One region of the Paenibacillus sp. R14(2021) genome, then DNA from elsewhere that is predicted to be linked to it. Evidence: a T-box and tRNA genes for the amino acid it is inferred to sense, from the RefSeq annotation. Region 1 holds a T-box; the other regions hold tRNA genes.
What was found. The T-box of region 1 lies ahead of tyrS (tyrosine--tRNA ligase). A T-box ahead of a tRNA ligase gene usually reads a tRNA of that ligase, here a tRNA-Tyr.
Positions count from the first base shown of each region.

Region 1 (9,645 bases):
CGATGGCCGCCGCTGCCTCGTTCATGCCTGCAAAATAAGGTGTATCCTCTGTGCCTAACCCGTACCGTTCGGCTTGTGCGGCCGCTTCCGCAAGCGGTTGACTGGTGCTGAGACGGTTCACGGCTTGCACGTAATCCGCCCTGTGCACAAGCTGCAGCAGTTCATCGCCTGCTGGCGCGGGCATGACGATCGATGAAGGCTCAAGCGCCCCGGCGGTTTCGAGCAAGTGCCGCGCCGCCGTCAGCCGAATCGGATTAAAGGGATGCTCCGAAGCTAATTCATACCGCTCCGCGGCGGGGTGATGAATGAATACGGCATTTGCCGCCATGCTGCTTCAACTGCCTTTCTACTAATGCTGCATGTCTGCTTCTAATACATGAACCGCTGCCTGAAGCGGACGCGGTCGAATTGTTCAACGGAGCTGAGCGGCACTTCTCTGCCGATTCGAACCATGAGGCAATTGGCGGGATGTGCGCATATCTCGGGATCGTCGGTGGCGAACCATACCATGCCTGCCGTTTTCATTAAATTCTCCATCATGCTTCTGTAATCCCAGACGCTGAGTCCGGTGCCCTCAAGATCCCAATGCCAATAATACTCCGTCGTATAGACGATGACATTCTCCAGCTGCTGCTGTGCGAATGCAAGCTGTATCATTCGTTTGGCCAGACCGAGTCCGCGGTAATCATCGGAGACTTCAACGGCGCCGAGCTCGATCAAATCCATCATCCCGCCCTCCGACCACCGCTCCAATTCATCGGGATAATGGAAGGTAACGTAACCGACGATGGTATCGCCGTCCCTTGCCGCGATAATCCGGCCCTCGGGAAGCTCTGCAATCTCAATCAGCGCCTTGAACTGTTCGGCGGGTCTGCGGAAGGCATCCAGCTGCGCGTGCAATTCAAGCCCATGCAGCGCTTCGGCGGGGAGGGGGCCTTCTATTCTAATTTCCCGATTTTGAAAGGGTAGAAATTCCGTTTGCGTTACTTTGCGATGCTCCAAAGCGGGTGGCTCCCTTCGCGTTCTAACCTACTTATAGCAAAAAAAAGTTGGAATGAAAAGCATGGTCCAACAACATCTGGCATGCTATAATTGTAAGCGTATTCGTATGGACATAGAAAACATGGTCGTACAATGGGTAGGAGGATGATGGACAATGTTGAATATGCATCAAGAACGGGTACCGGCAGCGGCATCCGGCTCCAACATGACGAACTACGAAGAAACCTATGAACAATTCAGTTTTGAACAGCTTGAACAGCAGTTTTCCTGGCACGAAACAGGTAAGGTCAACATGGCCTTTGAAGCAATCGACCGTCATGTTGCAGAAGGACGGGGCGACAAAATTGCACTCTATTATAGCGATGCCGTCAGAGACGAGTCCTACACGTTCCAAGAGCTCTCCAAGCAATCCAATCGCTTTGCGAACGTGCTTCGCGGCTTGGGTATCGGGAAAGGCGAACGCGTGTTTATTTTTATGCCGCGCACACCTGAGCTTTACTTTGCTTTGCTGGGCGCATTGAAGGTAGGCGCTGTCGTCGGCCCGCTGTTCGAAGCGTTTATGGAAACAGCCGTAAGAGACCGCTTGCAGGATAGCGGCGCAGTCGCAATTGTCACGACGCCGGCGCTGCTCTCGCGTATTCCGCGCAGCGAGCTTCCGAACCTGAAGCATATCATCGTCTACGGAGATGACGTTCAGCCGGGCGAGGGCATCGTCGATTTCAAAGCCGAAATGGCAGCAGCCTCGGAGCAGGCCGATATCGAGTGGCTGGGCCGCGAAGACGGACTGCTGATTCACTATACATCCGGTTCCACCGGCAAGCCGAAAGGCGTCTTTCACGTGCAGAATGCCATGATTCAGCATTATTTTACGGGCCGGGTCGTCCTGGACCTGCAGCCGAATGATGTCTACTGGTGTACGGCCGACCCAGGTTGGGTGACGGGCACCTCTTACGGAATATTCGCGCCGTGGCTGAATGGAGCGACGAACGTTATTCGCGGCGGCCGCTTCAGTCCGCAGGACTGGTATAAGACGATTGAGCGCTATGGCGTTACCGTATGGTACAGTGCGCCGACGGCCTTCCGCATGCTGATGGGCGCAGGCGACGATGTGGTGCAGCAGTTCAACCTCTCCAGTCTTCGCCATGTGCTCAGTGTCGGCGAGCCGCTTAATCCCGAGGTTGTTCGCTGGGGACTTAAAGTTTATGACCAGCGGATTCATGATACCTGGTGGATGACGGAAACCGGCGCCCAGCTCATCTGCAACTACCCGAGCATGGATATTAAGCCGGGTTCGATGGGTAAGCCAATCCCAGGCGTGCAAGCGGCCATTATCGACGACAACGGCAATGAGCTGGCACCTTACCAAATGGGCAATCTGGCCATTAAAGCGCCTTGGCCGTCCATGATGCGCAAAGTGTGGAATAATCCGGCGAAATACGATGAATATTTCCGTATTCCAGGCTGGTACATCTCAGGAGATTCCGCATATCTCGATGAGGACGGATACTTCTGGTTCCAAGGCCGTATTGACGATGTAATCAATACAGCAGGGGAGCGCGTAGGTCCTTTCGAAGTCGAGAGCAAGCTGGTCGAGCATCCGGCTGTCGCCGAAGCGGGCGTCATCGGCAAGCCAGACCCGATGCGCGGTGAAATCATCAAAGCGTTTGTAGCGCTCCGTGAAGGCTATACGCCGTCGGAAGAGCTGAAGACCGATATTGCGAAGTTTGTAAAAGAAGGCCTCTCCGCGCATGCTGCGCCGCGAGAAATCGAATTTAAAGATAAGCTGCCGAAGACGCGCAGCGGCAAGATTATGCGCCGCGTGCTGAAGGCATGGGAACTGAACTTGCCGACAGGCGATTTGTCGACAATCGAAGACTAGCGCAAGCGGCAAGCGGCAAGCGGCAAGCAAAGAACCGTCCGGTATCCATCATTGCGATGGGCCGGACGGTTCTTTGCCGTGCTTATTGAATGCTGACTGGCTCGGAAGCTGCCGATTCACCGGTATCGTTGACCGCGGTAACTTGGAAGTAGCCGCTGGTCAGCGGGGATACGTACTCAAACCGCGCTTCGTTCGTTGACCCGATTTTTTTGAACTTCCCGTTGCTTGTCGTACTGTAATAAACGTTATATTGCGTGACTTGTTCGGAGGTTGCATTATCCGACCAAGTCAGTTTAATTCCGATTTCTGTTCCCGACACGGAGATATTCATCGGTGCGGAGGGGGCGGCAAGGCCTGTATCCGTTCCCTGCGGTGCTCCCGTATCCGGCAGCGTCGTAATGTCGTCTGCGTCGCTGCCTTTCCCCGGCTTGGTATCCGGCAATTGCTGCGTATAGCTGCCGCTCGAGGAAACGATTATACTCGGCGCTGATTCTTTGCCGGCGACGTCTACGGCTGTGACATAGTAGCTGTAAATTCCAGCTCCGGCATAGTTGATAAACTTGGTCTCTTGTCCTGTCATAACCGGGCTGCCAGCGTTCGTGAACGGCCCGTCATTAACGGCGCGGTATAACCGGTACCCGACGACATCCTTCTGCGGTGCAGCCGAGAAGGAAATTCGATAGGCGCTGGCGGAGGATACCGCTTCAATCCTAACGTTTGCCGGTGCAGACGGGGCGCTGCCGTCGTCGACTCGCGGATCGACGATCGAAGGCGCATCCCGATCCGCATCCTCCGGCAAATACACGCTCATTGGCTTGCGGCTGTCTTGCGGAAGCTTGGCCTGTGCGGCTTCGATTTCCTGCATAAGCTCATCCAGCGGTTTCTCCCGTTTAACAACGGTCTGCTCCTTGACCATATCTGAAGGCGTTGTCGGCTGCGGAATATAGTTTACGCCGTTATAGGAAATGACGGCCATTTTGACCAGTGCGTCGTCAGAATCCTTCGGCAGGAATTTACGGTTGAACCAATCCGTTACCAGCTTGCCCTCGCTGCGGGTAAGACTTGTTGGCAGCTTGCCGCTCACACTGGATACGGTTGATTTTACGATACCTGATGGCATCGTAAAATGTTTGGTCTTGAATAACTCCGGCCGCTCGGCTGTAACCTCGTTCATGATTTGAGACCAGACGATCCGGGCGCGGTTTCTTCCTTCCTTGGAGAGGGAGTAAATCTGTTTCTCGTAACCAACCCATACGCCAAGCGTAATGTCCGGCGAGAAGCCCATGAACCAGACATCGCCGTAGCTTTGCGTGGAACCTGTTTTGCCGACGACTGGAACTTTGCCGTAATTCTTGAACAGCGACATAATGCTGTGACCGGATCCACGCGGATCCGAAATGACGGTGCGCAGCATATCCGTCATCAGGAATGCGGTTTGCTCCGAGAACGCGCGAAGCGGCTTGGCTTCGTGCTCGTAGACGACATTTCCGTCGGCATCGGTAATTTTGCTGATCATATAGGCGTCGTTGAATACGCCGTTATTTGCAATTGCGCCGTATGCGTTCGTGAGCTCTTCGACGGAAACGCCGATGCTGAGGCCCCCGATTACGCCGGTTTGCGCATATTCGTCTTCCGGCTTGATGGACGTAATGCCGAGCTTGCGGGCGAATTTCCATGCTTCCGGAATCGTGACCTTCTGATTGAAGATTTTGAGTGCCGGAATGTTCAGAGAACGATTGAGCGCGTCGCGGGCTGTTACCAGACCGTAGAACTTCTTCGTAACGTTCATCGGAATATGGAAGCCCTTCTGACCATCTTTCATGACAATTGGCGAATCATCGATGACGCTTGCCGGTTGAATGAGTCCTTTGTCGATGGCCGGCAAATACGCGGCGATCGGCTTCATCGTGGACCCGGGCTGACGCGTCATCTGCGTGGCGTGGTTGAGCTGCTCCGTATAGAAATCGCGGCCTTCCAGCATGCCTAGAATAGCGCCTGTCTTATGATCCAACATGATGGCTCCGGTCTGCTCCATCCCTTTCTCTTTGCTGTCCGAATCGAAGTTGTTAGGATCGGCGCCGACTTTATGCATGGAATTGTATACCTTTTTATCAATGGTCGTGTAAATATGATAGCCGCCCCGCAGCAGATGCTCGCGCGCATCTTCAAGCAGCGGTGCATTCTCTTTCTTCCTTACGTCTTCTTGGCTTAGATTTGGATCCTTCTGCATGAGCAGAATTTCTGCCGCTTGCCGCTCTGATTCAAGCATGAGGAAGGGGAATGTCGAGTATGCCTTCTCGGTTGGCTTTGCAAGTGAATTCTTAATATCGAAGCTCATGGCTTCGTTATACTGCTCGGGGCTGATACGGGCTGTCTGCAGCATGCGCATAAGCACGATATGCTGCCGGTCGACGGCCAGCTTGAAGCCGGACGGATTAAACTTGCCTTTGCTGGTAAATGCGGTATACGCAGATGGGCGCTGAGGCAAGCCGGCCAGATAGGCGGATTGCGCAATATTGAGCTGGCTCAAATCCGTAATGTTGAAAATCCCTTTGGCTGCGGCTTTAATGCCATACAGGTTGTAACCGCTGTTGCCTGTCCCGAACTGTACTTTATTAAGGTAGGCTGTCAGAATCTCGTCCTTCGTCATGAAGCGCTCGAGACGCAGCGAGAGGAAGATTTCCTTAGCTTTACGGCTGTCCGTCTTGTCCAGCGTGAGAAATACTTGACGGGCCAGCTGCTGGGTAAGCGTGCTTCCGCCGGTTTGCGTATCTTCGTTCAGCAGCTTCTGCTTGACGGCACGCGCAAGACCGTTGAAATCGACGCCGATATGTTTATAGAAATTATTGTCCTCCGTCGCGAGAACGGCATTGACGACCTGTTGCGGAATGTCGTTCCGCTTGATCAATCGGCGGTCTTCTTCGGTCCGCAGCTGACCGACTGGCGTTTGTCCATCATTAAAGTAGACAAAGCCCGTAATCGCATTCTCGTTGATCTTGGCTTCGATCTCTGTGCGCGGGCGAATAGGATCGTCTTTGACGAAGGATGCCACGTAGCCAGCAACGGCTGCTCCGGCAAACAATCCGATCAATATCCCGAAAATAAATAGCCATTTGAACGTTACGAGCGTCACGATACCAAAAGTCCGCCATTTGCTGTATCCTTTTGTTTTCTGTTGACGGTCTTGATCCATACGATGATTAGCCTCCTCCGAATTAACAGAGTTATTATAGCATAAATCACCAGAGAATTTGGAGTAGGTGACCGACGAATATACCCAACCATCTCCATAATCTCCTAATTCTCCAATCTTGGTTCCTGTGCCCGTTGACTACAAACCGTCTCTTGTGTTATAAGTGGTAACAAGAAAAGTGAATATGTGAACGCATTGACAGGCTTCAGTAGAGCTGCGGAGGGGCGATTTCAGAGAGCCGGTGGTGGTGCAAACCGGTACGTGCCGCAATTCGAATTACCGCCTTGAGCTGATCGGACGAACCGCGCTTCCTCTGTAACGGGAAAGCACGCAAGTAGTCTGTTTCCGGATGATATCCGTTATCTAATGAAGTGAGAGCCGTATTGGCGGTCATGCTGTGTACATCGTGCGCAGCGCCGGCGGCTCTAACGAGGGTGGTACCGCGAGCAAATCCTTCTCGTCCCTTGAGGACGAGAGGGATTTTTTTATTTTCCGGACAGGAGTGGTGCCAGTATGGTGAAATGGGAGCAGTTAAGTGCCGCGCAGCAGCGGGAAGTTGAACGCCAAATGGAAGTCATCCGCCGCGGCGTCGTTGAAATCGTGCCTGAAGAAGAACTGAAAGCAAAGGTTGTTCAATCCGTGGCTGCAGGCAAGCCGCTAAAAGTAAAGCTGGGGCTTGATCCTTCGGCACCGGACATTCATGTTGGACATACGGTCGTCCTTCATAAGCTGAGACAATTCCAGCAGCTCGGACATGAGGTGCAGCTCATTATCGGTGATTTTACGGGCCGGATCGGCGATCCGACAGGGAAATCGGAGACGCGCAGACAGCTGACCGAGGAAGACGTGAAACGCAATGCGGAGACGTACAAGAAGCAAATTTACAAACTGCTCGATCCGGCGAAGACGACGGTTTATTACAATTCCGAATGGCTTAGCCCGCTCAACTTCGCGGATGTGGTAGCACTCTCTGCCAAAGTCACGGTTGCGCGTATGCTGGAGCGGGATGATTTTACGAAGCGGTATCAGACGGGACAGCCGATCAGCATCCATGAATTCTTCTACCCGCTGATGCAGGGCTATGATTCCGTAGCGCTGGAGAGCGACGTAGAGCTTGGCGGAACAGACCAGAAGTTCAATCTGCTCATGGGCCGCACGCTGCAGAAGGAGTACGGCAAATCCGCACAAGCCGCAATCATGACACCGCTCATCGAAGGCTTGGACGGCGTCAGCAAAATGAGCAAGAGCCTCGGCAATTATATCGGCATCGACGAAGAAGCGAACCAAATTTACGGCAAATCGATGTCCATTCCAGACGGGCTGATGTTCAAATACTACGAGCTTGCGACGGATCTCGGTGACGACGAGCTGCTGGCGCTGCGGACCGGAATCGAAGACGGAAGTCTGCATCCGCGCGATGTGAAGATGGAGCTTGCCCGCACGTTCGTTCGCATGTACCACGGCGAAGAGGCCGCGGCGGCTGCAGAGCAGCATTTTATTACCGTGTTCCAGAAGCGTGCGCTGCCAGGCGACATCCAGGAGGTCGTTCTGTCTCCGGCGGATTTGGACGGCGGGTCAATCGGCATTCTGAGGCTTCTTACGACGCTCGCTCTTCAGGCATCCAGCAGCGAAGCGAAACGCAGCGTCGAGCAGGGGGCCGTTCGCATCAACGAAGAGAAGGTAGAAGATTGGACGGCCGAGATTGCACCCGCGGACGGCGACATTATTCAAGTCGGCAAACGTAAATTCGCGAGAATCGTGCTCCGTTAACAATAGCCGCCGAGAAGCTTGCTGTGCGCACCGCTGCGCCGGCAGGCTTCTTTCTGTTGGCGGTGAAACCGGTCGTCCGATTATGCCGCATGGTACCGCGTTTATGAGCTTACACCAAATAAGGTGTTGTCTCGTAAGTCATCGCAGATGATTTGCGTTCGGAATGAATCGTCGATACGGCAGGTTCAGTTACGATTTTCGCTAGCGAAACTTTAGTGCAGGAGCGGCGTAATAAATACCGGATGCGCTTCAAATTATTGGAATTTGATACAGGAGAGGAGGGAGGGTTCTGGAAGGCGTATTTTTAGGCTGTCTGATCGGTGGAATTTTATTTGCGGTCGTAAGTGTTGTTTTGGGGGATTGGCTCAGCTTGGCGCTGGATGGAATGCTGGATTTCCTGTCACTGGATGGTCATCCCATCCTGCAGCCGATGGCAATCGTAGGCGGTATTACCGTCTTCGGCGGAGCAGGGCTGCTGTTGGAACATCATACCTCGCTTGGGAACGCAATCGTTATCTTGCTTGCGATTCTGTGCGGCTGCATGGCGGCGGCCGGCATCTACATCCTCTATGTTAGGCCGATGGAGAGAAGCGAGAATTCGACGGGTTACTCTATGCAGGAGTTGAACGGCGCAATCGGCGAAGTTACTGTCCCCATCCCTGCTGCAGGCTTCGGCGAAGTATCCGTTAAAGTCTTAGCCGGTCTCACCTATCACATTGCGGCAAGCTTTGATGGCGTCTTGATTCCATTGGGCACCCGTGTTGTCGTAGTTCGAATCGACGCACATACGCTCCTCGTATCCAAGCTGGAGCTCGAATTGTAAAAACGAGAGGAGAACGTGTACATGATGCCAGATTATCTTGTTATTCCTGCTGCGGTTGTCGGCGTATTGGTCGTGCTTGGCTTGGCCTTCTGGGCTAGATATCGGACGGTGGGACCGGACAAAGCGATGATCGTCACGGGCTCGTTCCTGGGAAGCCGGAACATCACGTCCGACGATTCCGGACGCAAGAACAAAATCGTCCGAGGCGGAGGTGCTTTCATACTTCCGATATTTCAGAAAGCGGACTTTCTGTCGCTGTTATCGCATAAGCTGGATGTCTCAACGCCCGAAGTGTACACGGAACAAGGTGTTCCTGTCATTTGCGATGGCGTTGCCATCATTAAAATCGGCGGTGCGGTTGAAGACGTAGCAACGGCTGCAGAGCAGTTCCTCGGCAAACCGACGGAATCGCTGAAGATGGAAGCGCAAGAGGTACTAGAAGGTCATCTGCGCGCTATATTAGGTTCCATGACCGTGGAGGAAGTGTACCGCAACAGGGATAAATTCGCACAGGAAGTGCAGGGCGTCGCGGCGCGGGATCTGAAGAAAATGGGCTTGCAGATCGTGTCGTTCACGATCAAGGACCTGCGCGACAAGCATGGATATCTCGACGCGCTCGGCAAGCCGAGAATCGCAGCCGTCAAGCGGGACGCAGACATTGCCGAGGCGGAAGCCGTACGGGATTCCCGGATTCAGAAGGCTAGAGCCGAAGAGGAAGGGCAGAAGGCCGAACTGCTCCGGGATACGAACCTCGCTGAAGCTTCGAAGGATAAGGAACTGAAGGTCGCTTCCTTCAAGAAGGAACAGGATTCGGCGAAAGCAGAAGCGGACCAAGCGTACGCAATTCAGGAGGCCCGCGCGAAGCAAAGGGTGGTTGAAGAGCAGATGCAGGTCGAACTCGTCCGCAAGGAGCGGGAGATCGACCTCGAGGGCAGAGAAATTCTGCGACGCGAGAAGCAGTATGACGCGGAAGTAAAG
Region 1 covers NZ_CP080269.1:1,755,676-1,765,320, reverse strand. Annotated here, with positions in the region: gene KXU80_RS08420 (acetoin utilization protein AcuC) at 1-328, opposite strand, end outside; gene KXU80_RS08415 (GNAT family N-acetyltransferase) at 370-1,002, opposite strand; gene acsA (acetate--CoA ligase) at 1,157-2,881, shown strand; gene KXU80_RS08405 (transglycosylase domain-containing protein) at 2,964-6,074, opposite strand; T-box leader at 6,261-6,542, shown strand; gene tyrS (tyrosine--tRNA ligase) at 6,591-7,844, shown strand; gene KXU80_RS08395 (NfeD family membrane protein) at 8,134-8,667, shown strand; gene KXU80_RS08390 (flotillin lipid rafts scaffold protein FloT) at 8,692-9,645, shown strand, end outside.

Region 2 (9,645 bases), 2.6 Mb from region 1:
CTTGAGCGGCATGACGTTCACATTGGGCGCGACGCCGGCAATGCCTTCACTATTGTTCATCGCTGCGGCGATTTGACCGGTAACCGTTGTACCGTAGAGGTCGCTCAGACCGTCGCTCGTATCGAACAACGTGTTGTCGCCATGAATGAAGTCCCAGCCGTTCACGTCGTCGACGAGACCATTGTCATCATCGTCGATACCGTTACCAGGCGTTTCCTTGTCGTTGGTCCAAATTTGACCAGCCAGATCGGGAACGTCGATTTTGGCACCGTTGCCGATGACCGCTATGGTGACGTCCTTGCTGCCCTGGGTGATTTCCCAGGCTTCCGGCAGGTCCATATCGATATCAGGCGTACCGCCGGGCACTGCACCATCATTAAGCACTTGACCAGTGTTATTCAGAGCCCATTGCTCGTGGAACAGCGGATCGTTCGGTATTATCGGCGAACCGACCGCAGCCGCGGCGCCTGCGGAGGAACCGACCGGGGCATCTGCAGCCGCTCCGGCCGCTTCTTCCGCCGGACGGAACGTCTGCGGATTCAGCGCAGAGGACACCTTGTAATCAGGTTCCGCATAGAGCACGTTCGGATCCTTCAGCAGCTCTTGAATGACGCTATGTACATCGGTGCCGGCCGCGAGCTTCAGCAGCTCCGCATGCGGAACGGACAGCGAGCTGGCGCCAATAATTTGCGTGGAGAGCGACTCGGTAAATGCGGAAGCCGAGTCCGTCCGATATTTCACGATGACACGGTCTGGAGCATACACTGGTGTTTCGGACAACGGGCTTGCGAACGGAGGAAGCGCGGCAGAAGCTTGCTCCGCGGCTTGCGTATTCGAGCTGTTGTGAATTGTAGGATCAACAGCCGCATGCGGCTCGGTCCATTGGCTTTTTCTTATGGGATCGTTTGACTGAGATTCCATGGCTAAAGCAGGTGTTACCACTCCAAATGCAAGCAGCATAGAAAAAAGAGCAGAAGCCATTTTCTTACTTTTTCTAGTCAAGCCTTGTCACCTCTTCACCGAATTAGTTAAATAGGACCGTGAATGAATACCTATTTACCACTTAATAGAATTACATGATTGCGAAGCTATTTCATTCTGTTCCCGCCGTGCTGTACCACCTCTCTATCTATATCTTCCAACTAGTTAATAAGTCTACTGCCTAAATACCTACTTACCAGTTGATAAAATAACGCATCTCTAGCTCGAAGCGGAGCTTGTCGCAAGAACTCGAACCCATGTCACTATTTATGACACGGCTATCCAAATTATGAGAAGATTATATAATCTCTTAATATTTCGAGTCAATAAATATATTATTTTAAACTTTCGTGAAAATAGTATAGCAATTATAAAATTTCGTGTTATATTGTATTACGTATAGATTTTTCATTCCCCTATTTAACCAGTTTTTAGCCCTCTAGAAAATAGCCATATACCTTGTTATCGAAGTCTCTTATTCAGCATCAGCTCCTTCAGAATTGTGTTTATGCATCCCTCTGCGGCGAGCACGGTATGGCCGTCTCATCCCCTTTTTCCTATCTTTTTATCGTATTCATTCACTTAGTGAAGCACAGACTCTATTGGGCTCTATTTAACATGTGATTCTTGCGTATCTCTGACACCAAAATCCGAAATAGATATATCAGAGCGAGCACTAGATTTACGCAGCTGACCATTAGCGGTGAGCCGTTTGCCGTACAACTCCCCTGCCTATATAGGCTATCTCTGATCCGCACAGCCAGCTGGCTCGTTATTTTGTATACGGACGATACTAAGGCAGAGAACGCAAAAACCACATCCTCGAGCGGATGTGGTTTTCATGGTGGAGCCGGACTTACTTCCTATTCGCTACGCTACTTTTTCGGTTTCCCCTGCCCTCTCTGGGCTTTCGGCAATTGCTTTTATGGTTTCATCTTCGATTTTGAACGCGCTTATTTCCTGGTACAGCCTTTGCGATAATTCATTGATGTCGACCGCTTGGCGGGCAATATCGCGAATCGCACCGTCCTGATGCAGACTGGAAGCATTCACTTCCTGAACTGCCGCCGCTGTTTCTTCCGCAATGGATGCTACGTTTTGAACGGCTTCGGCGAGCGTCGCATTTCTAGCCTGGGTCGTATCTGCCTTGTGATGAATTTGCCCGATCTGCCTGCTGATTTCCTGAATCGATTGATCGATTACAGTGAAGGAGAACAGCGTTTCCGATACTTTATGATCCTGTTCCTCCAAGCTTGCTTTCGTTTCCAGCATATGAGTTTGGAACGTTTCCATGCCGGAATGTAATTCGCCGATCATGATACCAATATGTACGGATGACTCCTTTGTTTGCTCCGACAGCTTCCTAACTTCGTCGGAAATCACCGCAAAGCCTTTCCCATAGGTCCCCGCCCGAGCCGCCTCGATAGCCGCGTTCAAAGCGAGAACATTCGTTTGATTCGATACTTCCGTAATGGAATTCGTGATTTTCGAGATTTGGTTCGATAACTCGGTCAGTCTGCTTAAAGCCTCATACACCTTGCCAATCGAATCGCGGGAGAACTCGGAGGCTCTCTTCAATTCGGTAACAGCCGCAGCTCCTTTGCGGGTATTCTGATTGGCCTCATTACTTGTCGTCAGCATAGCTTCGGTATATGCCGTGATCGCATGGATTTCCTGGTTCAGCTCCTGAATCAGTCCGGCGCTTTGTTCCGTTTGCCCAGCCTGCTGCTCTGCGCCTACGGAAATTTCCTGTATGGTCTTTACGATATCTTGGTTCGAATTGGCGGTAATCGAAGAGGATTGTTGAAATGAGCGCGAGTAAGCGGAAAGCGAAGATGCGACGGCAAGCGTTTGCTGAAGCATGTCCCGCACTCTGTTCACCATGTGATCGAAATGATGGCTCAGGCGGCCTAACTCGTCGTTAGAAGAAGAGTTGATCTGATGCCTCAGGTCTCCATCGGCGATCTTCCGCAGCGCCGATTGCAGCTTGTTCACAGGGAGCAAGAAGGAACGGATAAGCAGGAACGCGACCACAATCGTGAATATAAATACGAATACCGCCGCGTACACGGAAATCGACATCGTCTGGTTCAGCAATGCAAAAGAATGGCTCTGCGCCTGCTCGGCATTGTCGGCAGCGGCCGTATATAATTGTTCATTGTCCTTCAGCATCGTTTGGTTCAACGCAATAGCCTTCGTATGCAGCTCGTCGATTTTATCCAGAGCAGCCATGGGATCCAGATCTACATCGTTCATCGTATCCACCAGACCGTCAAAGTAGGCCGTATACGCCTTACCCTGACTTTGCAAGCCTTGCAATTTTTGATAGGAATCCGTATCGGCCGCAAACGTAATCAATGCCATTTCGGCAAACAGCTGTTTTTTCTTCTCTGCAAAAGGATCAACGGCTTCCAAATCGCTTGATTTGGCCAAGTTGGTTTCCAAACCGTTCATTTCTTGCAGCAGCTGCGTGATTTTAGCCACCGTGATACGGTTCTCCATCTCCGCTTTTTGCGTTTCCATCGATACTTCTACCAGCTTCGTTTTATTGCCTTGGTAAAGAGCCGTTCCCGCAAAGAGAAGAGCAATGGCAGCGAAACTTAAAATCAGCTTCCATTTCATCGACAAATATACGACATTTCGCCACATAATGACATCCTCCAATAGGTCTGTTTAACTAGAAGTTTATGACTTGGGTATTAAATGCCTATCATTTTTATGTAACGGAGATGTTAAATATTTCTTCTAGTGGGCAAAGGTCCGATTTGATCGAATTAGATATATTGCCTATGGAGGCCCATGCGCATCGCGGGTTGCTCGTTGATCTAGACAAGCTCGGAGATACCGCGGCAATCGCCAAGACTGGTGTACCGATTAACGACAGCAGCTGGACGTGGAAAGATTTTATGGATGTGGAACAGCAATTGCGGGAAAAGGGGGAGTTCAAGCAGCATTGATGTAGCGCAGTCGGTTGCCGATGCGTCTGCCGACAGCCGCGGATTCCCGATCAACAAGAATGCTTACGACATGCAGGTGGACAAGCTGAAACAATCGGGTACGATCCATGGAGTGGCTGTGTGGACAATGAAAAGCTGGATGTGTTGAAGGGGAATTTAACGGGAGCTGTTCACTGGGTCAGAACGCCTTCGAAAATAAACGAAACGATTATAAATGAAGCCAGAGCCTTCTTCTGCGGGTCAGAACACAACGGGGCAAACGTCAACGCTCATTGCAAACAGAATCGACCTCATTCTGAACGAATAGCCGATGAAAACAGACAGGCCGGGGCAAACCTTAAAGCGTCATGGCCTGTCCGTATCGCGCCAGATACGCTTCCTTCTCTTTATAGTCCGGCATAATACTCCCTACCAATCTCCAGAATGACCGATCGTGATTCATATGCGCAAGATGGCATAGCTCATGAATAATGACGTAATCGATGACCTCGATCGGGGCCATGGCTAGCCGGTAGTTAAACGTTAGCTGCTTCTTCGAGCTGCAGCTTCCCCACTTCGTGCTGGACTCGACAATTTCAATCGATTTAGGCGTTACTTTCAGCTGCTTTTGATATATTAGAATACGTTCCAAAACAACCTTCTTGCAGCTTGCAAAATAAAACTTTTTCAAACGCTGTCTAAGTTCTTCTTCATTCCGTGCCGTTGTATTAATTAAATCACTCAAAAGGCAATATTGCCCCAGGTGGAGGAACTTGCCCTCCTCTTGATAATCCTTCATCTGCAGCGCCTCACGGGCTTTCTCAAGCCGATCCAGTTGTGCCGTAATGGCCTGTCCGTGCTGTCTTACTGCGCGCAAGATCTGCTCGTCGCTTGTACCGTTGGGGGCCTTCACCGTAATGAACCCGTTAGGCTCGATATGGATGGAAAGCTTCTTCCCAGCGCCGTATGCGACATGAACGTCAATGGTTCGCTGCTCAAGTTGAATCTCCATAATCTCCATCTTTTCTTTTGCGTATTAATAAAGCTATTGCGGGATTCTTCAATTCTAACGCTCTGTTTATCAGGCGTCTACCTGGCGGTACGCAGCAACCGTAAACAACAAGAAGCCTTTCATCCGGATGGATAAAAGGCTTCTGTTAAATAGGAAAGCGGGTGATGGGAATCGAACCCACACCATCAGCTTGGGAAGCTGAAGTTCTGCCATTGAACTACACCCGCAATAATAAGGATATGGTCGGGATGACACGATTTGAACATGCGACCCCCTGGTCCCAAACCAGGTGCTCTACCAAGCTGAGCTACATCCCGCGATCGAAAACAAAACATTCAAGGCGCCACCCAGATTCGAACTGGGGGTGAAGCTTTTGCAGAGCTTTGCCTTACCACTTGGCTATGGCGCCATGATGGAGCGGAAGACGGGAATCGAACCCGCGACCCTCGCCTTGGCAAGGCGATGCTCTACCGCTGAGCCACTTCCGCAGATGGTGCGGTCAAGAGGACTCGAACCTCCACGTCATTGCTGACACTAGAACCTGAATCTAGCGCGTCTGCCAATTCCGCCATGACCGCATATGTGATTGATGGTGCGGTTGATGGGACTCGAACCCATACGCCTGGTGGGCACTACCCCCTCAAGATAGCGTGTCTGCCAATTCCACCACAACCGCATAACAAGAAAAGTGAGCCATGTAGGACTCGAACCTACGACACCCTGATTAAAAGTCAGGTGCTCTACCAACTGAGCTAATGGCTCAAATAAATGGCTGGGGATCTAGGATTCGAACCTAGGGAATGACGGAGTCAAAGTCCGTTGCCTTACCGCTTGGCTAATCCCCAACATAAAGCTTTTGGTTTAGTTAATATGGGGCGACCGATGGGAATTGAACCCACGAATGCCGGATCCACAAACCGGTGCGTTAACCACTTCGCCACGATCGCCATATAACAACTAACAACATTCAATTGGCAGGGGCAGCAGGAATTGAACCCACACTAACGGTTTTGGAGACCGCTGTTCTACCCTTAAACTATGCCCCTAGGTAAGAAAAGTGGTGGAGGATGATGGATTCGAACCACCGAACTCAGAGAGAGCAGATTTACAGTCTGCCGTGTTTAGCCACTTCACTAATCCTCCATGATGGTGCCGGCGAGAGGATTCGAACCCCCGACCTACTGATTACAAGTCAGTTGCTCTACCAACTGAGCTACACCGGCAAGTTATTCCATTATTGCTTGTCTAAAATGGTGGCTCGGGACGGAATCGAACCGCCGACACGAGGATTTTCAGTCCTCTGCTCTACCGACTGAGCTACCGAGCCGTACTTGGTTATAATGGCGGAGCCGACGGGATTCGAACCCGCGGTCTCCTGCGTGACAGGCAGGCATGTTGGGCCACTACACCACGGCTCCACATTATAATTCTCGGCTCACACCGAAGGTAATTGGTTGCGGGGGCAGGATTTGAACCTGCGGCCTTCGGGTTATGAGCCCGACGAGCTACCGGGCTGCTCCACCCCGCGTCATTGTAAACATTTATGGTGGAGGCTGACGGGATCGAACCGCCGACCCTCTGCTTGTAAGGCAGATGCTCTCCCAGCTGAGCTAAGCCTCCAGAAAGAAAGATGAAGATGGTGACCCGTAGGGGACTCGAACCCCTGTTACCTCCGTGAAAGGGAGGTGTCTTAACCACTTGACCAACGGGCCTGATCACGATAAAAGTTCTGGCGGAGAGCGAGGGATTCGAACCCTCGATACGCGGTTAACGTATACACGATTTCCAATCGTGCTCCTTCGACCACTCGGACAGCTCTCCAGAAATGGCTCCCCGAACAGGACTCGAACCTGTGACAACTCGATTAACAGTCGAGTGCTCTACCAACTGAGCTATCAGGGAATAGGTTGAACAATCTTGGTGGAGCCAAGCGGGATCGAACCGCTGACCTCCTGCTTGCAAGGCAGGCGCTCTCCCAGCTGAGCTATGGCCCCAAAGGGAATGGTTGGCCTTAGTGGACTCGAACCACCGACCTCACCCTTATCAGGGGTGCGCTCTAACCAGCTGAGCTAAAGGCCAATAAAAAACCCACTACGAGGTGGGTGTACCTTCAATCTATGTAAAGATGACACCCTAAAAACTGAATATGATTTCATGCAAAACAATTAGCTGGTTGTCTCTGTGAAAGACGTTAGGATAAGCCCTCGACCGATTAGTATTCGTCAGCTACATGCATTACTGCACTTCCACCTCGAACCTATCAACCTGGTCGTCTACCAGGGGTCTTACGAATTGGGAAATCTCATCTTGAGGGGGGCTTCACGCTTAGATGCTTTCAGCGCTTATCCCGTCCGCACTTGGCTACCCAGCGGTGCTCCTGGCGGAACAACTGGTACACCAGCGGTGCGTCCATCCCGGTCCTCTCGTACTAAGGACAGCTCCTCTCAAATTTCCTACGCCCACGACAGATAGGGACCGAACTGTCTCACGACGTTCTGAACCCAGCTCGCGTACCGCTTTAATGGGCGAACAGCCCAACCCTTGGGACCTACTTCAGCCCCAGGATGCGATGAGCCGACATCGAGGTGCCAAACCTCCCCGTCGATGTGGACTCTTGGGGGAGATAAGCCTGTTATCCCCAGGGTAGCTTTTATCCGTTGAGCGATGGCCCTTCCATTCGGTACCACCGGATCACTAAGCCCGACTTTCGTCCCTGCTCGACTTGTAGGTCTCGCAGTCAAGCTCCCTTATGCCTTTGCACGCTGCGAATGATTTCCAACCATTCTGAGGGAACCTTTGGGCGCCTCCGTTACATTTTAGGAGGCGACCGCCCCAGTCAAACTGCCCACCTGACACGGTCCCTGTACCGGATTACGGTACCAGGTTAGAACTCCGATACGATCAGGGTGGTATCCCAACGTTGCCTCCACCGAAGCTGGCGCTCCGGCTTCTTAGGCTCCCACCTATCCTGTACAGATCGTACCAAAGTCCAATATCAAGCTGCAGTAAAGCTCCATGGGGTCTTTCCGTCTTGTCGCGGGTAACCTGCATCTTCACAGGTATTAAAATTTCACCGGATCTCTCGTTGAGACAGCGCCCAAGTCGTTACGCCATTCGTGCGGGTCAGAATTTACCTGACAAGGAATTTCGCTACCTTAGGACCGTTATAGTTACGGCCGCCGTTTACTGGGGCTTCGGTTCATAGCTTCGCCTTGCGGCTAACCACTCCCCTTAACCTTCCAGCACCGGGCAGGCGTCAGCCCGTATACTTCGCCTTACGGCTTCGCACAGACCTGTGTTTTTGCTAAACAGTCGCTTGGGCCTTTTCACTGCGGCCCCCTCGGGCTATTCACCCTACCGAGGCACCCCTTCTCCCGAAGTTACGGGGTCATTTTGCCGAGTTCCTTAACGAGAGTTCTTCCGAGCGCCTTAGCATACTCTGCTCGACTACCTGTGTCGGTTTGCGGTACGGGCACCTTCACCTGGCTAGAGGCTTTTCTTGGCAGCCTGAACTCATGACCTTCGCTACTGCAATTTTCGCTCCCCATCACAGCCCAGCCTTATCGATGTGCGGATTTGCCTACACATCAGCCTCACTGCTTGGACGGGCATCCATCAGCCCGCGTCACTATCCTTCTGCGTCACCCCATTGCTCGTAACGGCTTACGGTGGTACAGGAATATCAACCTGTTGTCCTTCGACTACGCCTTTCGGCCTCGCCTTAGGTCCCGACTTACCCTGAGCGGACGAGCCTTCCTCAGGAAACCTTAGTCTTACGGCGGACAAGATTCTCACTTGTCTTTTCGTTACTCATACCGGCATTCTCACTTGAATGCGCTCCACCAGTCCTTACGGTCTGACTTCAACGTACATTCAACGCTCCCCTACCCCTGCAACATAAGTTGCAAGCCATAGCTTCGGTGGTGTGTTTAGCCCCGTTACATTTTCGGCGCAGAGTCACTCGACCAGTGAGCTATTACGCACTCTTTAAATGGTGGCTGCTTCTAAGCCAACATCCTGGTTGTCTTTGCAACTCCACATCCTTTCCCACTTAACACACACTTGGGGACCTTAGCTGATGGTCTGGGCTGTTTCCCTCTTGACAATGGATCTTAGCACTCACTGTCTGACTCCCGGATATAAGTACATGGCATTCGGAGTTTGACTGGACTTGGTAACCCTTGGCGGGCCCCGCACCCAATCAGTGCTCTACCTCCACGACTCTAAATTCCGAGGCTAGCCCTAAAGCTATTTCGGGGAGAACCAGCTATCTCCGAGTTCGATTGGAATTTCTCCGCTACCCCCACCTCATCCCCGCATTTTTCAACATGCGTGGGTTCGGGCCTCCAGTGCGTGTTACCGCACCTTCACCCTGGACAGGGGTAGATCACACGGTTTCGGGTCTACGTCCACATACTCATTCGCCCTATTCAGACTCGCTTTCGCTGCGGCTCCGGCTCTTCACCTTAACCTTGCATGGGAACGTAACTCGCCGGTTCATTCTACAAAAGGCACGCCATCACCCATATAGAGGGCTCTGACTTCTTGTAAGCGCACGGTTTCAGGTTCTGTTTCACTCCGCTTCCGCGGTGCTTTTCACCTTTCCCTCACGGTACTGCTTCGCTATCGGTCGCTAGGGAGTATTTAGCCTTGGCAGATGGTCCTGCCGGATTCCCACGAGGTTTCACGTGTCTCGCGGTACTCAGGATCCGTCTC
Region 2 covers NZ_CP080269.1:4,335,384-4,345,028, reverse strand. Annotated here, with positions in the region: gene KXU80_RS20320 (S8 family serine peptidase) at 1-1,002, opposite strand, end outside; gene KXU80_RS20315 (methyl-accepting chemotaxis protein) at 1,852-3,630, opposite strand; gene KXU80_RS20310 (hypothetical protein) at 3,669-3,938, shown strand; gene KXU80_RS20305 (M48 family metallopeptidase) at 4,276-4,929, opposite strand; tRNA gene KXU80_RS20300 (tRNA-Gly) at 5,086-5,156, opposite strand; tRNA gene KXU80_RS20295 (tRNA-Pro) at 5,170-5,246, opposite strand; tRNA gene KXU80_RS20290 (tRNA-Cys) at 5,268-5,338, opposite strand; tRNA gene KXU80_RS20285 (tRNA-Gly) at 5,343-5,417, opposite strand; tRNA gene KXU80_RS20280 (tRNA-Leu) at 5,421-5,507, opposite strand; tRNA gene KXU80_RS20275 (tRNA-Leu) at 5,520-5,605, opposite strand; tRNA gene KXU80_RS20270 (tRNA-Lys) at 5,619-5,691, opposite strand; tRNA gene KXU80_RS20265 (tRNA-Gln) at 5,699-5,774, opposite strand; tRNA gene KXU80_RS20260 (tRNA-His) at 5,801-5,876, opposite strand; tRNA gene KXU80_RS20255 (tRNA-Trp) at 5,902-5,975, opposite strand; tRNA gene KXU80_RS20250 (tRNA-Tyr) at 5,988-6,072, opposite strand; tRNA gene KXU80_RS20245 (tRNA-Thr) at 6,077-6,152, opposite strand; tRNA gene KXU80_RS20240 (tRNA-Phe) at 6,181-6,256, opposite strand; tRNA gene KXU80_RS20235 (tRNA-Asp) at 6,271-6,347, opposite strand; tRNA gene KXU80_RS20230 (tRNA-Met) at 6,381-6,457, opposite strand; tRNA gene KXU80_RS20225 (tRNA-Val) at 6,474-6,549, opposite strand; tRNA gene KXU80_RS20220 (tRNA-Glu) at 6,567-6,641, opposite strand; tRNA gene KXU80_RS20215 (tRNA-Ser) at 6,660-6,750, opposite strand; tRNA gene KXU80_RS20210 (tRNA-Asn) at 6,756-6,831, opposite strand; tRNA gene KXU80_RS20205 (tRNA-Ala) at 6,848-6,923, opposite strand; tRNA gene KXU80_RS20200 (tRNA-Ile) at 6,932-7,008, opposite strand; rRNA gene KXU80_RS20195 (23S ribosomal RNA) at 7,122-9,645, opposite strand, start outside.
Region 2: it encodes a tRNA-Tyr, which carries the amino acid that the T-box ahead of tyrS (tyrosine--tRNA ligase) is inferred to sense. The anticodon was not compared.

Region 3 (9,645 bases), 1.2 Mb from region 1:
CCTGCAGCCGTAGAAGCGCGGGCCGGGCGAAGAGCTCGAAGCCAACAAAGCAAGCGCCTGGATTGCCCGACAGCGCGATCAGCAGCTTGCCCGATACGACTGCCGCCGAGGTCGGCGACCCGGGACGCATAGCGGCCTTGTTAAATAGCAGCCTGCTGTCCGCCGGCAGCGCCGCGGACGTCGAGAGCTCTATCTCTCCCCGCGGCTGCGGGGCAGCTTCAACCGGTGCCGCGGCAGGCACGCCGTCGATGCGTTGCAGCAGGCTCGCGATCACGTCGTAATCGCCGACCGACACGCCGCCGGTCGTCACGAGCAGATCGCTTTGCGCCAGCGCGTCGCTGATGGCCCGTGCCGCTGCTGCCGGCTCATCGGGCACGCGGCCGCACAGCACCGGCACGCCGCCGTACTGCTCGATGAGCGCGGCGACCATCGCGCTGTTGCTGTCGCGTATGCGGCCCGGCTCAAGCGGCGCCTCGACCGGCAGCAGCTCCGCCCCGGTCGCAAGCACCGCGATGCGCGGCCGCGCATATACAGGCACATGGGCATAGCCGAATGTGCCTAGCAATGCCGCGTGGCCCGGCCGCAGCCGCACGCCGGGCTCCGCCAGCACGCTGCCGCAGCGAAACTCCTCGCCCTGCGGTGCGATGTTCTGCCCGGGCTCGGCGGTGCGCTTCACCTGTACCGCGGGCTGCCCGTCAAGCCGGGCGTCCGCCGTCTGCTCCAGCATGACGACGGCGTCCGCCCCCCAGGGCACGGCGCCGCCCGTCATGATGCGGACGGCAGTGCCCGGAGCTACGGCCGCCGAGGCAAGCTCGCCGGCGGCGACCGTGTCAATGACGCGCAGCACCGCCGGCGAGCCCGGCGATGCCAGCGCGGTATCCGCGCTGCGGACGGCGAATCCGTCCAGTCCGGCCCGCGCGAAAGGCGGCCAGTCCGTCGTCGCGGCAATCGACTCTGCCAACCGCCTGCCTCCGGCCTCCCGGAGCGGCACCGACTCCATCCGCCCAGGCTTCGCTGCTTCGATTATGAGACGAATCGCATCGTCTACTTTGATAGCCTGCCTGCGAAACCGTGCCTCCCCTTGCAGCTGCCCCACGTTCATGCTTCCTCCGATCCCATCTCACGTTATCGTTCCATTGTACCAGAAACCGGCAATGCCGCGATACCTTCATATGGTATACTAAGCGCATGTCCAGCGGACACGAAACCTCCCAATTCTACTGAAGGAGTACATTTGCCATGCTATCTCATCTACCGGGCCATCAGCCTTCCTCTGACGTGCATCGCCGCAGAAGCCCGTTCGTGCTTCAAATCGTCGGCTACAAGAACAGCGGCAAAACAACCCTGCTCACGAAGCTGACAAAGCACCTGAAGCAAAACGGCTATACAGTCGGTACAATTAAACATGACGCCCATGATTTCGCTATGGATACCCCGGGTACGGATACATGGAAGCACCAAGAGGCCGGAGCCAATATCACCGCAATCTCCTCCGCCTATCGAAGCGCTCTGATCAGCCAAGGTGCAGCCGAGCTCTCCGAGCTGCTTGCGTACATGCTGCATATCGATGTTGTACTTGTCGAAGGCTTTAAGCAGGAAGCTTACCCCAAAATCATCCTCATCCGGTCGCCCGAAGACGCTGCGCTTCTTGCGCTCAGCAATCCGCTACTGGCCGTTCGTTGGCCCGGCGCACTCCTTGTAGATACGGAACCGCGCACAGGAATACGCTTCTTCGATATCGAACAAGATGAAGCCATTGCCAAAGAAATTCTAACCCTCATCCAAACCTCGATATGAAAAGGACCCGAAAAAAGATCACTTCTCGCCAAGTGTCCTTCTTTCGGGTCCCCTTCGGGCTAATGTATGAAGCAAAGCTCTTGTCTAATTCCAACCGCTTATGGCCATTACTTCAAAAGACTCGCTTTGCACCGGCTCTCTCTATCAGGCTACTCCGCCAGCCCGTGCTTATGCGCATAGATAGCAGCCTGCGTCCGGTCATCCACGCCGAGCTTGGCAAAAATATTCGTTACATGGAATTTAACCGTCTTAATGCCGATGAACAGCTCCTCGGCAATTTCCTGATTAGACAAGCCTTTGCCAACGCATTTGAGGACATCCATCTCCCGGTCCGTCAGCTGCTCATGCAGCGGCCGAACGGCTTCAGCCTTGGGCTGGCGGAAACGATTCATCATTTTTGCCGCCACTTGCGATTCTAGCACGGACTGCCCTCTTGCCGCTGCGCGTATCGCATCGGCAATTTCGTTTGCGCGGGACGTTTTGAGCAGGTAGCTAAACGCCCCCGCTTCAATAACCGGATACATTTTGCCGTCGTCGAGATAGCTGGTCAGCACGATCACTTTGCAATCCGGATACAATTCAAGCAGCCGCCGAGTCGTTTCCACCCCGTCCATGCCTTCCATGACCAGATCCATCAGCACCACATCGGGATGGTAAGCCTGCGCCAGACGAATTCCTTCCATGCCATTGCTGGCTTCTCCGACGACCTCGATGCCGTCTTCTGTATGGAGTACGGCCGCAAGGCCGATACGTACCATTTCATGGTCATCCACAAGCAGTACCTTAATCGGTTGTTCGATGCTTTCCATTCGTTCGATCGCTTCCATTCGGTGAAATTCCTCCTCCATCCTATACGGCCGAAGGCACTCGGATATCGATAACGACTCCGTTGCCCGGCGAAGTAATGAGCTTCATCGAGCCCCCGAGCACGTTGACCCGTTCCTCTATGGTGAGTAAGCCGTAGGACGTTTGTTTCTTCTCTTCCAAATTAAACCCGCTTCCGTTATCCTGGATGGTCAGCCGGACGTAAGGACCCGCATGCTGCAGATAGATATTGAGCTGATCCGCTTTGGAGTGGCGCAGCGCATTCGAGAACGCCTCTTGCGCAATTCGAAACAAATGATCCTCTGCTTCCGAATCCAGCTTGATCGTCGCATCCGCTTCCAGCGTGATCGCCATCGGTACCTTCTGTTTCAATTCTTCAATCAGGCTATGAAGCGCCTGACTCAAATTCTTGCCATCCAAATGCACCGGTCTCAAATGCAGCAGCAGCGCGCGCATTTCCGATTGCGCCACGGATGCCATCTCCTCAATGAGCTGTACCTGGCGCTTTGCGCGCTCCCAGTCTTTCTCCAGCGTACGGCTGACAGCCGTTGCCGTCATCGAAATCGCGAACAGCTGCTGACTGACAGCATCATGCAGCTCGCGGGCCAGACGTTCCCGCTCCTCGATCACAGCCGAGAAACGCACCTGCTCCGTCCATACGTCGTCCTCCTCGGACAACGCTTCCGTGTCCGCCCTGCTGCTTCCCTCTGCGGGCAATGTCACGCGTTGACGCTTACGCCGTTGTTGATCCGTCAGCCGCTTAAGTGCGGCACGGAGCTTCATCCCTTGTAAATAACTGTAAACGGCAGCGAGCACAAGCGCAACCGCAATGACCGTCAACCCGATCAGCGCCGCTTTGCTTTGCAGCGCAAACAGCTTAACATAGCCGGTTCCCTGCAGCACCAGTACGATTAATCCAAGAATGACGAATAACCACAGCACCGTTTCCGCAGCATTTCTTCTTTTCTCGGCCTGAATGGGCGGCGGTACCCCGTCATTGCGGTAAACTGGATATTGGCCCCGCTCTGCCACAACCGTCTCCGAACTGTCAGCTTGAGTTTCTAACGGCTCTTGCTTCGGCACGGACGAATGCTCGCTCACGGCCCTCCCCCTTCCTTATGTAAACGCGTAAAAACATGCCAGTGGCCGATGCCGCTTACTCGCATCGACCAAATGGGCATATTGTTCAGCTGTTGGAGTGGACTTATTCGCCTGATGGCGGGTTCAGCTTGCTTTTAAGTGCTTGCAGCTGCTCTTCGACTTTCAATTGCTTTGCCGTATCGACTGTGCTTACTGCGGAAGGAGCGTTATACGTTCCGAACGGTCCTCGAATGACATCCGCTTCTGCTTCCAGCTGCATGATCTTCTCTTCCATACGGCTGAAACCGCGTGAAGCGCTGCCGCTTTCGATGGAATGTACAGATGCTGCCTGTGCCATTTGTTTCTTGGCTTTGGCCATTTGCGCGCGGGCTGCGAGCTCATTGCGCTTGTTGCGGAGCTGGTAGTATTCATCCTTCATCCCATGCAGCTGGTTCATCAGCTCCTCGGCCTGAGTCTTTGCACTCGCATGCAGTTCGGCGTACTCCGCAGTCTTTTGATCGAAGAAGATTTTCTCCTCCAGCAGTTTGCGTGCAAGCTCTTCCTGACCAGCGCGAAGTGCAGTTTCGGCTTTTCCTTCGCGGTCAACGCCGCCTCTTTCCGCTTCGTCCAGGCGCTGTTTCATACGACGCTCATTGGCCATTTGCTTCGCGACCGTCAACTCCGCTGTGTGAATTTCTGCCTCCATATCGCGGAGATATTGATTCAGCATGACAACCGGATCTTCCATTTTGTCCAAGAGCTCATGTACGGAAGCTTTCGTCATATCCTTCATACGTTTGAAAATACTCATCGTTTAAAACTCTCCCTTCTCGTGTTTCGCTAGTTTGGCGCGAAGCTCTTCGATTTCTTTCTTCAATGCGCGTTTCTCCAAGTCTTCCATCATCGCATCAATGTTGGAGGCAGGTTGTGCCTGGGTCTGAGCGGGTGGATGCTGCCAATTGTTCATCGGTCCTGGATTTGTGGAATTCCCGTAGGAGCTTCCATGTCCGTGACCCGGACCGTTTCCACCGTTTCCGTATTGGCCACCTCCATAGGGACCGTTATTCCATCCGCCATTGAATCCACCTGCTCCGGGACCATAACCGCCGTATGGATCCTTCGGCACGACTAAACCTGCCAAGATATAAACGAGAATCAATGCTCCGCTTGTAAAGACAGTCACGACGATAAGAAGAATCCGCAGCAGCGTCGCATCGACGTTCAACATTTCGGCAAGTCCGCCGCATAAGCCGAACAGTTTTTTATCGCGGCGCGACCGATACAGTTTCTTCATTACGATTTCCATCCTTCCTGCTGCAGTTTACGTTTCAGCGACTCCATCTCCCGTTCGATAACGGATTGCATCGTTTGTCCTGCACTGGTCAGAAACTCTTGCCCCGCTTTGCGCAAATCGCGTAAGCTCCGTGCTTCCAGCTCTAGGTCGCTGATCCGGTCTTCCAGCTTGCGGAACATGCCGGAAGGCTGTTGGCCCGGTGAACTGTTATACACACCGCCATTGGCATATCGTTGGTTCAGCCGCTGCTGCAGACGAAGGGACTCCATTCGTGCCGCAAAATACTCCCGTTTATCGTAGACGCTTTGATATTCGCTGCGCAGCTCGCGCAGCTGTTCCTCTAGATCCTTCACGCTCACCGCGGCCTGCTCGTAGAGCTCATGGTATTGATTAGCGCGCTCTTCGCTGGCTGCCTTCTCCATCAGCGCGATGCGGGCGACATGTTCTTCGCCGGCTTTAAGGGCAATGATGGCTTGCTGCTCGCGTTTCTCCTTTAACTGCTCCGCCTGCAGCCACTGTACTTTGAGATGATTGCTGTGACCGAGACACTGTTGATACAGCTTCTCTGCTTGTATAATTTCTTCCCTTGTGGACCACAGAAACTGGTCGATCAGCTTCACTGGGTCTTCCGCTTTCTCCAATCGCTCGTTTAGCGTAGCGACTGTCATATCCCGCACTCTTCGCATAATGCTCATGATTTAAGCCTCCTCCGTTCCAGAACTTCAATGACGATCACTGTTGTATGTTAGACGCGGTTATGACGATTTTTGAAATAAGACACGCCCCAAACGATCAAGCCGATTGCCAGCAGAAGCGTGATAATACCAGCCAGTTTGCCGAGCAGCATAAGTCCGCCCACAACGATCAACACGGCTCCGATTATTTTGCTGTTGTTTTTTACGCCGACAACGCCGAGTCCGATCAGGATGAAGGGCATCAAGAAACCAATGATGCCTCCCAGATTAATGTGCAGGAATTTCAAGACCATAAGTCCTCCGACCAATACCAGTATCGCGCCAAGTGCATTTTTTCCGTTCATTGTTCAGTCACCGCCTTTCTATAAGTTACTGTTATTCGTTTCTTACGTTGCTTGCCTTGCCGTTGTTTCGTTTCTTGCTTATGTCCTTATTGTAGGTTGTTTTGCCATGATTCAAAACGGACCCGCGACGGTTTTTAGCCCTAGACCTCAGGCGGGGAGCTAGCAGACCCTAAGACCGAACACATGCATAAAAAGCATTTGCTGCACGACTCAAACGTCATTTGCACCTATTTAATTCAGGTTGTACCTGCTTGCTCCTTTATGAGCTACGACTGCAGTTCAGCCCTCTCAACACACATCTAGCCTCTACTTGCCTATACCTATCCGTGTTTCCTATCGTACCTTTCACTGCTCTTCGACACATCTCTAGTTGACAAAGTCTGCAGAACCACTGACCTGCAGACAAAATAAGCTTTAGTAATTTTTTAATTTCTCCGCCTATTTAGACGAAGAAATAAATTCATCCTCTTTTGAACGTGTTTTATTCGTTTAGAGCAGCATGAAAAGCCTCGATTAAACGTCGTTGCATTGTCGGCTCAACTGCTGTCAATTCCGCTTCTATTGCTTGTACACGTTCCATACTCAATGTTACTTGCGGTGTTGTTATCTAATGATGATTCAAAAATTCAAGCCTATTGGCGGTTGGCGGATGCGTATAATGCAATCTTGATCCTTTGAGGAGCCCTACGCGTTTTGATTCTTTCCTTCTCAAGGAGGGACAACGCACTCACCGTTGTTTTAACCGCTCTAAAGAAATTCCTCCATGCTGATTTAAAACAAATCGATGTAAGGCGAACTCAAATGCCTGGCGGCCATACCATTTGTATCGTTCAACCCAATGATAGCTTCCGTTCCGCTCAATGTTGCGCTCGAGTAGTCAGCCAAATACATCTCTTTTTGCGATTCATAGTAAACATATGTATATATAAATATGAAAGCACCTTCGGAATCATGGACAAAGTCATCATGAACACGGTTGCCAAATCATAAACTGCTTATTCTTCGGAACATCCGTGTCGCAGAGCGGACACGTTTCAACAATCTCATCTTGAATGGCTGCTGACTGATTCAACACCATCTACACCCCACCCTTTTACAAAATTGAAATATAAGACTAGAACGCAAAAACGCTGTATGTACATAATGTACATACAGCGCTGAAATTTTTAAATTGGTGCCGGCGAGAGGACTCGAACCTCCACGGTTTCCCTCACGATTTTGAGTCGCGCGCGTCTGCCATTCCGCCACGCCGGCATATTTAATGGCGTGCCCTAAGAGATTCGAACTCCTGACCTTTTGATTCGTAGTCAAATGCTCTATCCAGCTGAGCTAAGGGCACATGTTGTATAAATTTGTGGAGGCGCCACCCAGACTCGAACTGGGGGTAAAGCTTTTGCAGAGCTCTGCCTTACCACTTGGCTATGGCGCCAGATAAAAAATTGGAGCGGAAGACGGGAATCGAACCCGCGACCCTCGCCTTGGCAAGGCGATGCTCTACCGCTGAGCCACTTCCGCATAAAATGGCTGGGGATCTAGGATTCGAACCTAGGGAATGACGGAGTCAAAGTCCGTTGCCTTACCGCTTGGCTAATCCCCAACATAAAGCTTTTGGTTTAGTTAAAATGGGGCGACCGATGGGAATTGAACCCACGAATGCCGGATCCACAAACCGGTGCGTTAACCACTTCGCCACGATCGCCATACAACAATATTTAATTGGCAGGGGCAGCAGGAATTGAACCCACACTAACGGTTTTGGAGACCGCTGTTCTACCCTTAAACTATGCCCCTAGGTAAGAAAAGTGGTGGAGGATGATGGATTCGAACCACCGAACTCAGAGAGAGCAGATTTACAGTCTGCCGTGTTTAGCCACTTCACTAATCCTCCATGATGGTGCCGGCGAGAGGATTCGAACCCCCGACCTACTGATTACAAGTCAGTTGCTCTACCAACTGAGCTACACCGGCAAGTTATTCAATTATTGCTTGTCAAGAATGGTGGCTCGGGACGGAATCGAACCGCCGACACGAGGATTTTCAGTCCTCTGCTCTACCGACTGAGCTACCGAGCCGTACTTGGTTATAATGGCGGAGCCGACGGGATTCGAACCCGCGGTCTCCTGCGTGACAGGCAGGCATGTTAGGCCTCTACACCACGGCTCCACATTATAATTCTCGGTATACACCGAAGGTAATTGGTTGCGGGGGCAGGATTTGAACCTGCGGCCTTCGGGTTATGAGCCCGACGAGCTACCGAGCTGCTCCACCCCGCGTCATTGTAAATCATTATGGTGGAGGCTGACGGGATCGAACCGCCGACCCTCTGCTTGTAAGGCAGATGCTCTCCCAGCTGAGCTAAGCCTCCATGTTTGAGCAACAAGTAATACTATAACCTATTTCTTATGCTCAATGCAACTGTTTTCTTGAAGGAATTTCAGAGAAAATGGTGACCCGTAGGGGACTCGAACCCCTGTTACCTCCGTGAAAGGGAGGTGTCTTAACCACTTGACCAACGGGCCAGATCTGGCGGAGAGCGAGGGATTCGAACCCTCGAGACGCGGTTAGCGCCTACACGATTTCCAATCGTGCTCCTTCGACCACTCGGACAGCTCTCCAGAAATGGCTCCCCGAACAGGACTCGAACCTGTGACAACTCGATTAACAGTCGAGTGCTCTACCAACTGAGCTATCAGGGAACGGTAATACATTCGGGCAACTTTCACCCTGAAAACTGGATACGAACCTTTGCGAAGGTCATTACTTAGCTGAGCGAAGATGTTAGGGTTGGTTTCCGAAGTGAACCCCTTAACAGGGTTCAATAGGATAAGCCCTCGACCGATTAGTATTCGTCAGCTGCATGCATTGCTGCACTTCCACCTCGAACCTATCAACCTGGTCGTCTACCAGGGGTCTTACGAATTGGGAAATCTCATCTTGAGGGGGGCTTCACGCTTAGATGCTTTCAGCGCTTATCCCGTCCGCACTTGGCTACCCAGCGGTGCTCCTGGCGGAACAACTGGTACACCAGCGGTGCGTCCATCCCGGTCCTCTCGTACTAAGGACAGCTCCTCTCAAATTTCCTACGCCCACGACAGATAGGGACCGAACTGTCTCACGACGTTCTGAACCCAGCTCGCGTACCGCTTTAATGGGCGAACAGCCCAACCCTTGGGACCTACTTCAGCCCCAGGATGCGATGAGCCGACATCGAGGTGCCAAACCTCCCCGTCGATGTGGACTCTTGGGGGAGATAAGCCTGTTATCCCCAGGGTAGCTTTTATCCGTTGAGCGATGGCCCTTCCATTCGGTACCACCGGATCACTAAGCCCGACTTTCGTCCCTGCTCGACTTGTAGGTCTCGCAGTCAAGCTCCCTTATGCCTTTGCACGCTGCGAATGATTTCCAACCATTCTGAGGGAACCTTTGGGCGCCTCCGTTACATTTTAGGAGGCGACCGCCCCAGTCAAACTGCCCACCTGACACGGTCCCTGTACCGGATTACGGTACCAGGTTAGAACTCCGATACGATCAGGGTGGTATCCCAACGTTGCCTCCACCGAAGCTGGCGCTCCGGCTTCTTAGGCTCCCACCTATCCTGTACAGATCGTAC
Region 3 covers NZ_CP080269.1:2,956,987-2,966,631, forward strand. Annotated here, with positions in the region: gene glp (molybdopterin molybdotransferase MoeA) at 1-1,102, opposite strand, end outside; gene mobB (molybdopterin-guanine dinucleotide biosynthesis protein B) at 1,240-1,797, shown strand; gene KXU80_RS13750 (response regulator) at 1,947-2,624, opposite strand; gene KXU80_RS13755 (sensor histidine kinase) at 2,647-3,723, opposite strand; gene KXU80_RS13760 (PspA/IM30 family protein) at 3,827-4,513, opposite strand; gene KXU80_RS13765 (PspC domain-containing protein) at 4,517-4,996, opposite strand; gene KXU80_RS13770 (PspA/IM30 family protein) at 4,996-5,691, opposite strand; gene KXU80_RS13775 (LiaF transmembrane domain-containing protein) at 5,742-6,035, opposite strand; tRNA gene KXU80_RS13780 (tRNA-Leu) at 7,208-7,289, opposite strand; tRNA gene KXU80_RS13785 (tRNA-Arg) at 7,298-7,374, opposite strand; tRNA gene KXU80_RS13790 (tRNA-Cys) at 7,391-7,464, opposite strand; tRNA gene KXU80_RS13795 (tRNA-Gly) at 7,476-7,550, opposite strand; tRNA gene KXU80_RS13800 (tRNA-Gln) at 7,557-7,632, opposite strand; tRNA gene KXU80_RS13805 (tRNA-His) at 7,659-7,734, opposite strand; tRNA gene KXU80_RS13810 (tRNA-Trp) at 7,753-7,826, opposite strand; tRNA gene KXU80_RS13815 (tRNA-Tyr) at 7,839-7,923, opposite strand; tRNA gene KXU80_RS13820 (tRNA-Thr) at 7,928-8,003, opposite strand; tRNA gene KXU80_RS13825 (tRNA-Phe) at 8,032-8,107, opposite strand; tRNA gene KXU80_RS13830 (tRNA-Asp) at 8,122-8,198, opposite strand; tRNA gene KXU80_RS13835 (tRNA-Met) at 8,232-8,308, opposite strand; tRNA gene KXU80_RS13840 (tRNA-Val) at 8,325-8,400, opposite strand; tRNA gene KXU80_RS13845 (tRNA-Glu) at 8,480-8,554, opposite strand; tRNA gene KXU80_RS13850 (tRNA-Ser) at 8,560-8,650, opposite strand; tRNA gene KXU80_RS13855 (tRNA-Asn) at 8,656-8,731, opposite strand; rRNA gene KXU80_RS13860 (23S ribosomal RNA) at 8,855-9,645, opposite strand, start outside.
Region 3: it encodes a tRNA-Tyr, which carries the amino acid that the T-box ahead of tyrS (tyrosine--tRNA ligase) is inferred to sense. The anticodon was not compared.